One region of the Stutzerimonas sp. FeSN7 genome, then DNA from elsewhere that is predicted to be linked to it. Evidence: predicted binding sites of a transcription regulator. Region 1 holds the regulator's gene; each other region holds the start of a gene.
What was found. The regulator sigma-54, encoded in region 1, starts transcription at its own class of promoters, with help from an activator protein. The targets are predictions, from matches to a motif close to ANTGGCATNNANNTTGCTNT.
Positions count from the first base shown of each region.

Region 2: the regulator sigma-54 is predicted to act here: its motif matches at 1,355-1,374, upstream of glnA (glutamate--ammonia ligase).
Region 3: the regulator sigma-54 is predicted to act here: its motif matches at 1,954-1,973, upstream of P5703_RS07070 (flagellar hook-length control protein FliK).

Region 1 covers NZ_JARPMN010000001.1:3,577,915-3,581,120, forward strand. The annotation lists gene lptB (LPS export ABC transporter ATP-binding protein) at 1-350, shown strand, start outside; gene P5703_RS17060 (RNA polymerase factor sigma-54) at 497-2,005, shown strand; gene hpf (ribosome hibernation-promoting factor, HPF/YfiA family) at 2,080-2,388, shown strand; gene ptsN (PTS IIA-like nitrogen regulatory protein PtsN) at 2,397-2,861, shown strand; gene rapZ (RNase adapter RapZ) at 2,877-3,206, shown strand, end outside.
Region 2 covers NZ_JARPMN010000001.1:4,228,109-4,231,314, forward strand. The annotation lists gene thiI (tRNA uracil 4-sulfurtransferase ThiI) at 1-1,127, opposite strand, end outside; gene glnA (glutamate--ammonia ligase) at 1,468-2,874, shown strand; gene P5703_RS20245 (DUF4124 domain-containing protein) at 3,039-3,206, shown strand, end outside.
Region 3 covers NZ_JARPMN010000001.1:1,513,535-1,516,740, forward strand. The annotation lists gene P5703_RS07060 (ATP-binding SpoIIE family protein phosphatase) at 1-1,472, shown strand, start outside; gene P5703_RS07065 (Hpt domain-containing protein) at 1,501-1,851, shown strand; gene P5703_RS07070 (flagellar hook-length control protein FliK) at 2,011-3,206, shown strand, end outside.

The DNA of each region.
Region 1 (3,206 bases):
ACATCAACCATATCCGCGACAGCCTCGGCATGAGTCTGTCCGGCGGCGAGCGTCGCCGCGTGGAGATCGCCCGTGCGCTGGCTACTGCGCCCAAATTCATCCTCCTCGACGAACCCTTCGCCGGTGTCGATCCGATATCGGTGGGCGACATCAAGCAGATCATCCACCACCTCAAGGCCAAGGGCATCGGGGTGCTGATCACCGACCACAACGTTCGGGAAACTCTGGACATCTGTGAGACGGCGTACATCGTCAACGACGGCCAGCTGATCGCCGAAGGCGATGCCCAAAGCATCCTCGCCAACCAGCTGGTCAAGGAAGTCTACCTGGGCCACGAATTCCGACTGTAAGAGCGGATTTTTTGCTCGGCTCGGCAAATCGCCTCTAGGCAAAGGCTTCGTCGGCAGGCATATAATTTGCTTTCATCGGCGCCCTGGGCGCCGCATGTCGGAACAGGCGCGGTTGCGCCGGCATACAAGGTTCGAAGTCCTCTGCCATGAAACCATCGCTAGTCCTGAAGATGGGCCAGCAGCTGACGATGACACCGCAGCTGCAACAGGCCATACGGCTCCTCCAGCTTTCCACCCTCGATCTGCAACAGGAGATCCAGGAAGCGCTGGATTCCAATCCCATGCTCGAGCGTGAAGAGGACGGTGACGACTTCGACGGCTCCGACCCCATGGCCGAGGCCGTCGATCGTTCGAGCGACGCTGGCAGCGAAAAGATCAGTACTCAGGAAAGCACCTATGAAGAGCCTTCGCACAGCGGCGAAGGCCTCGACGAGGCCGACTGGGGTGAGCGCATTCCCAGCGAGCTACCGGTCGACACCGCCTGGGAAGACATCTATCAGACCAGCGCCAGCAGCCTGCCGAGCAATGACGACGACGAATGGGACTTCACCAGCCGTACGTCCAGCGGTGTCAGCCTGCAGAGCCATCTGCTGTGGCAGCTCAACCTCGCCCCCATGAGCGACACCGACCGCCTGATCGCCACCACACTGATCGACTGCATCAACGATCAGGGCTATCTCGAGGAGTCTCTGCAGGAAATCGTGGACAGCTTCGACCCGGAGCTTGAAATCGAGCTCGACGAGGTCGAAGTCGTGCTGCGTCGCGTACAGCAGTTCGAACCTGCCGGTATCGGCGCACGGGATCTGCGCGAATGCCTGCTCCTGCAGCTGCGCCAGCTCCCTGACCGCACCCCTTGGCTCAGCGAAGCCCAGCGGCTGGTGAGTGACCATCTGGACCTGTTGGGTAGCCGCGACTACAGCCTGCTGATGCGCCGCATGAAGCTCAAGGAAGACGAGCTGCGCCAGGTCATCGAGCTCATCCAGAGCCTCAACCCGCGCCCGGGCTCGCAGATCGAGGCGAGCGAGCCGGAGTACGTGGTGCCGGACGTCATCGTACGCAAGCACAACGATCGCTGGCTGGTGGAGCTCAACCAGGACGCCATGCCCCGACTTCGCGTCAATGCCCAGTACGCCAGCTTCGTAAAGCGCGCCGACTCGAGTGCCGACAATACCTTCATGCGCAACCAGCTGCAGGAAGCGCGCTGGTTCATCAAGAGTCTGCTCAGTCGCAACGAAACACTGATGAAGGTCGCCACCCAGATCGTCGAGCACCAGCGTGCCTTCCTCGAACACGGCGACGAGGCGATGAAGCCGCTGGTGCTGCACGACATCGCCGAAGCCGTGGGGATGCACGAGTCGACGATTTCCCGCGTCACCACGCAGAAATACATGCATACGCCGCGTGGCATCTACGAACTCAAATACTTCTTCTCCAGCCACGTCAGCACGGCCGAAGGCGGGGAATGCTCGTCCACCGCGATCCGCGCGATCATCAAGAAGCTGGTGGCGGCGGAAAACCAGAAAAAGCCGTTGAGCGACAGCAAGATCGCTGGTTTACTGGAGGCGCAGGGCATCCAGGTGGCCCGCCGCACCGTTGCGAAATACCGCGAGTCGCTCGGTATCGCACCGTCCAGCGAGCGTAAACGATTGCTGTGATCGGCCACTGGTCGAACTGTCCCGGCGGCAGGCCTCAAGACCTGCTCTTCGCACAAGGCAAAGGAGATAGCAGTATGCAAGTCAACATCAGCGGTGTTCATCTGGAAGTTACCGATGCCCTGCGTGACTACATCGAGGAGAAATTCGACCGACTGGCCCGTCATTTCGACCGCATCATCAGCGTCCAAGTGGTCCTGCAGGTCGAGAAACTCAAGCAGAAAGCCGAAGCCACCCTGCACGTCGCCGGCCGCGAAGTGGTGGGCAATGCCGAACACGAAGACATGTACGCTGCCGTGGACCTGCTGGTCGACAAGCTCGACCGTCAGCTGATCAAGCACAAGGAGAAGCAGCTCGACCACACCCAGGGTGCCGTCACCCGCTGACGCTCATTATGATCCGACTCGAAAACATCCTGACCCCCGGACGTTCCCTGGTGAACGTCCCGGGCGGTAGCAAGAAGCGCGTCCTGGAGCAGATCGCCAAGGTGATCGCCCAGGACCTTTCCGACCTCGACTCCCAGACCATCTTCGAAAGCCTGATCGCCCGTGAAAAGCTGGGCTCGACCGGCTTCGGCAATGGCATCGCCATTCCGCACTGCCGCATGGTCGGCTGCAATGCCCCCGTGAGTGCCGTGCTGCGCCTGGAAACGCCGGTGGACTTCGACGCCATCGATGGCGCCCCGGTCGACCTGCTGTTCGTCCTGCTGGTCCCGGAAGCGGCCACCGACGAGCACCTCGAGCTGCTGCGCCAGATCGCCAGCATGCTCGACCGTGAAGAGGTACGGCAACGTCTGCGCGAGGCACCCAGCAACGACAGCCTGTACCAGGTCGTCGTGGATGTGCAGAACGGTGCCTAGCGCGATGGGGTACAGATGCGGCTGATCATCGTCAGTGGGCGTTCGGGCTCAGGCAAGAGCACCGCGCTGAACGTACTCGAAGACAACGGGTTCTACTGCATCGACAACCTGCCCGCTGGCCTGCTGCCCGAGCTTGCCGAGCGCGCCCTGCTGCACACCGAACTGCTGCACCCGCAGGTTGCCGTGTCGATCGACGCGCGCAACCTGCCCAGCCAGCTCAAGCGTTTCCCCGAACTGCTCGAAGAAGTTCGCGCCCGGCATATTCAGTGCGACGTGCTGTATCTGGATGCCGACGACGAAACCCTGCTCAAGCGCTTCTCCGAAACCCGTCGGCGCCACCCGCTG
Region 2 (3,206 bases), 650 kb from region 1:
CGCTCGAGGATGGCCATGTCGAACTGCTTTTCCTCGTGCTCGACGCGATAGCGCTTGGCGCGGGTGGTGGGGTTCTTGGAGATCACGCCGCAGTACTCGGGCATGTTCTTGGCGAACTCGGCGGTGCCGATCTGGAAGGCGGTATCGATGATGTCCTGCTTGTGGCTGGCGATCAGCGGGCGCAGCACCAGCATGTCGGTGGCCGAATCGATCACCGAGAGGTTCGGCAGGGTCTGGCTGGACACCTGGGAAATCGCCTCGCCGGTGACCAGCGCGTCGATATGCAGGCGCTCGGCGATCTCGGTCGAGGCCCGCAGCATCATGCGCTTCAGGACCACGCCCATCTGACTGTTGTCAACCTTCTGCAGGATTTCGCCGACCACTTCCTCGAACGGCACGCTGATGAACAGCACGCGGTGCGAGCTGCCGTACTTCTTCCATAGATAGTGGGCCACTTCCATCACGCCCAGCTCATGAGCGCGGCCGCCGAGGTTGAAGAAGCAGAAGTGGGTCATCAGGCCGCGACGCATCATCTGGTAGGCGGCAACGGTGGAGTCGAAACCACCGGACATCAGCACCAGGGTCTGCTCCAGCGCACCCAGCGGGTAGCCGCCGATGCCATCGTGCTGCTCGTGTACGACGAACAGGCGCTGGTCGCGAATTTCCATGCGCACCTCGATCTCCGGTGCCTTCAGCGAGATGCCGGCGGCACCGCACTGCTGACGCAGCTGGCTGCCGACATGACGCTCGACATCCATGGAGCTGAACGGGTGCTTGCCGGCGCGCTTGCAGCGCACGGCGAAGATCCTGCCCGGCAGGCGTTCCGCGTAATGCGCCTCGCACCTGGCGACGATGTCGTCGAGATCACCCAGCGGGTATTCGTGCACTTCCAGACAATGGGCGATGCCGGGCGTGCAGCGCAGGCGCTCGATCATCTCGCGCAGCGGCTTGGGCTCGCTGAGCGCGGTTTCCACCTCGATGTTGTCCCACACGCCTTCGACCCGCACCTCGGGGTCGAGCTCGCGCAGCACGGTGCGGATGTTCTTCGCCAACTGACGAATGAAGCCCTTGCGCACCGGCGGGCTCTTGATGGTGATTTCGGGAAAAACCTTGACGATCAGCTTCATGGAAACAGCGCGGGTGCCGGTATGGCTGGAAAAGAGGGGCGCGGAGTATAGCGGAAACTGCTCAAGATTTAATCGCTTTCTTTGAGGCCGGGCGCCGCGCACCAAAACAATGCGCAGCCACGACCGCTCGCACCATTAACGCGCACGCTTTGGCCATGACGACTAGCATTTAGCACGGCCAAACGCCGCGGCAGCGCTGTTGCGGGCCTGCAGTCCCAAGAAGGAGCACTGGCATGCAATTTGCTCTCTTGTGAGGCAGGTCGCCTTGGCGGAACATCGCCGCCCGGCTTCACCCTGATTCGGAAGCTCACTGTCACGCTTCCACCACTTGGAGAACACCATGTCGAAGTCGCTTCAACTGATCAAAGATTACGATGTGAAGTGGATTGATCTGCGCTTCACCGATACCAAAGGCAAGCAGCACCACGTCACCGTCCCGGCTCGTGATGCCCAGGATGAAGACTTCTTCGAGCACGGCAAGATGTTCGACGGTTCGTCCATCCATGGCTGGAAAGGCATCGAAGCCTCCGACATGATCCTGATGCCGGTCGACGAGACCGCGGTACTCGATCCGTTCACCGAAGAGCCGACCCTGATCCTGGTCTGTGACATCGTCGAGCCGAGCACCATGCAGGGCTACGACCGCGACCCGCGCTCCATCGCCAAGCGCGCCGAGGAATTCCTCAAGACCACCGGTATCGGTGACACCGTTTTCGTTGGCCCGGAGCCGGAGTTCTTCATCTTCGACCAGGTCAAGTTCAAGTCGGACATCTCCGGCTCGATGTTCAAGATCTACTCCGAGCAGGGCTCCTGGATGACCGACCAGGACGTCGAAGGCGGCAACAAGGGCCACCGCCCGGCCGTCAAGGGCGGTTATTTCCCGGTTCCGCCGTGCGACCACGACCACGAAATCCGTACCGCCATGTGCAACGCCATGGAAGAGATGGGCCTGGTCGTCGAAGTGCACCACCACGAAGTGGCCACGGCCGGTCAGAACGAAATCGGCGTGAAGTTCAACACCCTGGTCGCCAAGGCCGACGAAGTTCAGACCCTGAAGTACTGCGTGCACAACGTCGCCGACGCCTACGGCAAGACCGCCACCTTCATGCCGAAGCCGCTGTACGGCGACAACGGCTCGGGCATGCACGTACACATGTCGATCTCCAAGGACGGCAAGAACACCTTCGCCGGCGAAGGCTATGCCGGCCTGTCCGAGACCGCTCTGTACTTCATCGGCGGCATCATCAAGCACGGCAAGGCGCTGAACGGCTTCACCAACCCGTCGACCAACTCCTACAAGCGTCTGGTCCCGGGCTTCGAAGCACCGGTCATGCTGGCCTACTCGGCGCGCAACCGCTCGGCCTCGATCCGTATTCCGTACGTTTCCAGCCCGAAAGCCCGTCGTATCGAAGCGCGCTTCCCGGACCCGGCTGCCAACCCGTACCTGTGCTTCGCTGCACTGCTGATGGCTGGCCTGGATGGCATCCAGAACAAGATCCATCCTGGCGATGCCGCCGACAAGAACCTGTACGATCTGCCGCCGGAAGAAGGCAAGCTGATCCCGCAGGTCTGCGGCAGCCTGAAGGAAGCCCTGGAAGAGCTGGACAAGGGCCGCGCGTTCCTGACCAAGGGCGGCGTGTTCTCCGACGAGTTCATCGATGCCTACATCGAGCTGAAGTCCGAGGAAGAGATCAAGGTGCGCACCTTCGTGCACCCGCTGGAATACGACCTGTACTACAGCGTCTGATCCAGTTCGCGTGACAGGAAGGCCACCCTCGGGTGGCCTTCTTCGTTTCTGCCCGGCGACCGTCATCCGTGCAGCTTGTCACGCCTCGCAAATCGCAGCGATCGTGCTTGCCTGAAGGCCGCTGCAGTGCAAGGCTTCGGCAGTCAAACTCCGCGGAGCCTCCCATGCGTAGCGCCCTGTTCAGCCTGCTGTTCATCCTCAGCGTCCCGGCCTTCGCCGAGATCTACAAGTACACCGACGCGCAAGGCAATACGGTGTTCACCAACCAGCCGCCCGAAGGCGTGCAGGCCGACACGGTGGACCTGCCGCCGGCCAACACCGTGAACATCCGC
Region 3 (3,206 bases), 2.1 Mb from region 1:
CCGGCGACGAGCTGGTGCCAATCATCTTCCTGACTTCGCTGACCGAGCATCAGGCGCTGGTCAGTTGCCTCGAGGCAGGGGGTGACGACTTTATCGCCAAGCCCTACAACCCGATCATTCTCGAAGCCAAGATCCAGGCCATGCATCGCCTGCGCCGTCTGCAGGCGACCGTGCTCGAGCAGCGCGATCTGATCGTCCGGCGCAACCAGCAGCTGCTCGACGAGCATCGCGCGGCCAAGGCGATCTTCGACAAGGTTGCCCATGCTGGCTGTCTCAGCGCGCCTAACATCCGTTACCGACAATCACCCCAGGCGCTGTTCAACGGCGATCTGCTGCTGGCTGCGCAGGCGCCGGCAGGGCAGATGTTCGTTCTGCTCGGTGATTTCACCGGCCATGGACTGCCAGCGGCGATCGGCGCCATGCCGCTGGCGGAAACCTTCTATGGCATGACCGCCAAGGGCCATTCGAGCAACGACATCCTTCGCGAGATGAATGCCAAGCTCAAACAGATCCTGCCGGTGGAGATGTTCTGCTGCGCAACGCTGCTGGACATCGACCCCAAGCAGGGGCGTTTACGCGTGTGGAACGGCGGTCTTCCTGATGGCTACCTGATTTCGGCGGATGGTCGGCAGACCCCGCTGGTGTCACGGCATCTACCGCTGGGCGTCGTCTCGGCTGCGAAGCTGGATGACAAGTTCGAACACTATCCTGTGGCGCCGGGCGATCGGCTTCTGCTGCTTTCCGATGGGGTCGTGGAGAGCCGCAATGCCGACGACGAGCTGTTCGGTGAGCAGCGTCTGCTGGCCGCCCTGGCTGCCAACCGCGATCCGTCGCGGTTGTTCGACGAGATCGAGCAGGCGCTGCTCGACTTTCATGGCCAGCCCCACGACGATTTGAGCCTGGTCGAGGTCGTGGTCAGTGACGAAGCGGTGCCGATGCCGCTGGCGGCGCCGGTTTCGGCAAGTCGTGTACGTCCAATGGATTGGTCGTTTCGGATCGAACTGCGCGCCGACAGCCTGCGTGGCGGCAATCCGCTGCCCTCCGTGCTGCAAGTTCTCTTGCAGGTCAACCAGCTGCGTCCGCGTGCCGGTCAGATCTATACAGTGCTTGGCGAACTCTATTCCAATGCGCTGGAGCACGGCGTGCTGGGGCTCGATTCGACCCTCAAGTGCGATGGGGACGGCTTCAAGCGCTACTACGAGTTGCGTCAGCAGCGTTTGCAGACGCTTGCCGAGGGCCATGTGCACCTCGAGCTGAGCATCAAGACCGGCCCGCAGGGCGGACGATTGCGGGTCGCTATCAGCGACAGCGGCAGCGGGTTCGATGTGGCCCGGGCATTGCGGCTCGGGCTCGGCCGAGACCAGTTCAGTGGGCGCGGCTTGCACCTGGTGCGCGAGCTGAGCGATGGGTTCGAGTGGCGGCCGGACGGGCGAGGTCTGAGCGTAGAGTTCAGCTGGCCGCCTGAGGCATAATCCGGCCCTTTGAATCAGGAGTGTCCCGGTGACCAACACTCATCTCGATAGTGCCGTGCTCGCCACGCTGCAGGACGTGATGGAGGGTGAGTACCCGGCGCTGCTGGATACCTTTCTCGCCGATTCCGAAGAGCGGGTTCGGCTGCTTCGCCAGGCATGTCAGGCTGACCAGGCCGAGGCGCTGCGCCGTGCCGCACACAGTTTCAAAGGCAGCTGCAGCAACATGGGTGCGACCCTGCTGGCCGAATTGTGTCAGGAGCTGGAAACGGCGGCTCGGGAGGAGCAGCTGGGCAAGGCGCCGGCGCTCATCGAGTCCATCGAGCGCGAGTTCGCCATCATCGGCATCCTGTTTCGTGCCGAGCGCCAGCGCTACGGCTGAGCGGCCAATTCTCTGACGCAGCCGCTCGTCGCCGGCCAGGCGATGCGGCCGAACCTGCCCGTCAAGCGCGCGGTTCAGCTTGTTCCGACAGGGCATCGCTACGCTGGCCCGGAACTTGCTCCGTTTCCCGCCACGATCCATCCGTAGCGGAATCTCCTCATGGCCGTTTCCCCCGACCTGTTGCTCAAATCCCCGACCGTCGATGCGCGACCCAAAGCCGCGACCAAGGCGCCTGATACGCCGCGCGACGGTCGGGACAACGGCAACGCCAGCTTTTCCGATGTCTACGCCAAGGAGCGCCAGGCCAAGCCGGTCGACCGACCCGCGCGCAACGATGGCGCTCGTGACAAGTCCGTCGAGGACAAGGGGCGGCAAGAGGCCGCCGGCGCAACCAGTGACGAAAAGCCGGCGGTTGCCGAGAGCGGCAATACCTTGCCTGCCGAAACAGTGACGGACGAGGCGCCCGACAGCGAGCTCGACCCATTGCTGCTGCTCGGTCTGGGCGCCCAGTTGGTGCCCGCGGAAGACGTACAACCGGCGACGGATGCAGGCGGTGAGACGCTTCTGTCCGGCTTGCCGGTCGCGCAGCCGCCGATTGCTGCCGCCATTGATCAGACGATGGAGGAGACACTCTCTGCGGGGCTGCCGACGCTGGACGAAGCGTCGAGCGCGCTGCCGAAGGCCGTCCAGGCACAACCACAGAACCCGCTCGTGGACGCTCAGGCAAAGGCCGAAGTGGATGACGGTTTCGCCAGTCTATTGGCCGGCCAGTCCGCCGATACGCCTGAAGAGCCAGAGCTGGAGCTGACAACCAAGGAGCTTCTGGAAAGCCTCGAGGGGCCGAAGGAGAGCCGCAGCTCGAGTTCCGCAGACCCAGCTGCGGCTCGCCTGAACCCGTTGAGCCAGGCCATCGCCCAGCAGGTCCAGCAGCCGCAGCGACCGGCCCTGGTTCCTGGCCAGCCGGTGCAGATGCAGCAGGCCGGCTGGAGCGAGGCAGTGGTGGATCGGGTGATGTGGCTGTCCAGCCAGAACTTGAAGTCGGCCGAGATCCAGCTCGATCCGGCTGAGCTTGGTCGCATGGAAGTGCGGATAGATCTGACCAAGGATCAGGCCCAGGTGACATTCCTCAGCCCTCATGCCGGTGTGCGTGAGGCCCTTGAAGGCCAGATGCAGCGCTTGCGCGAAATGTTCACCCAGCAGGGCATGAACCTGATGGATGTCAACGTCTCCGATCAGTCCCAGGCCCGCGGCTGGCAGGGCGGTGGCGAGGGTGGTTCGTCGCGCGGCGGAGCTTCGGCAGAGGCCGAAGAAGAACTGCAGGCCGGTGTCAGCGAGATCGCCAGCAACCGGGCCAC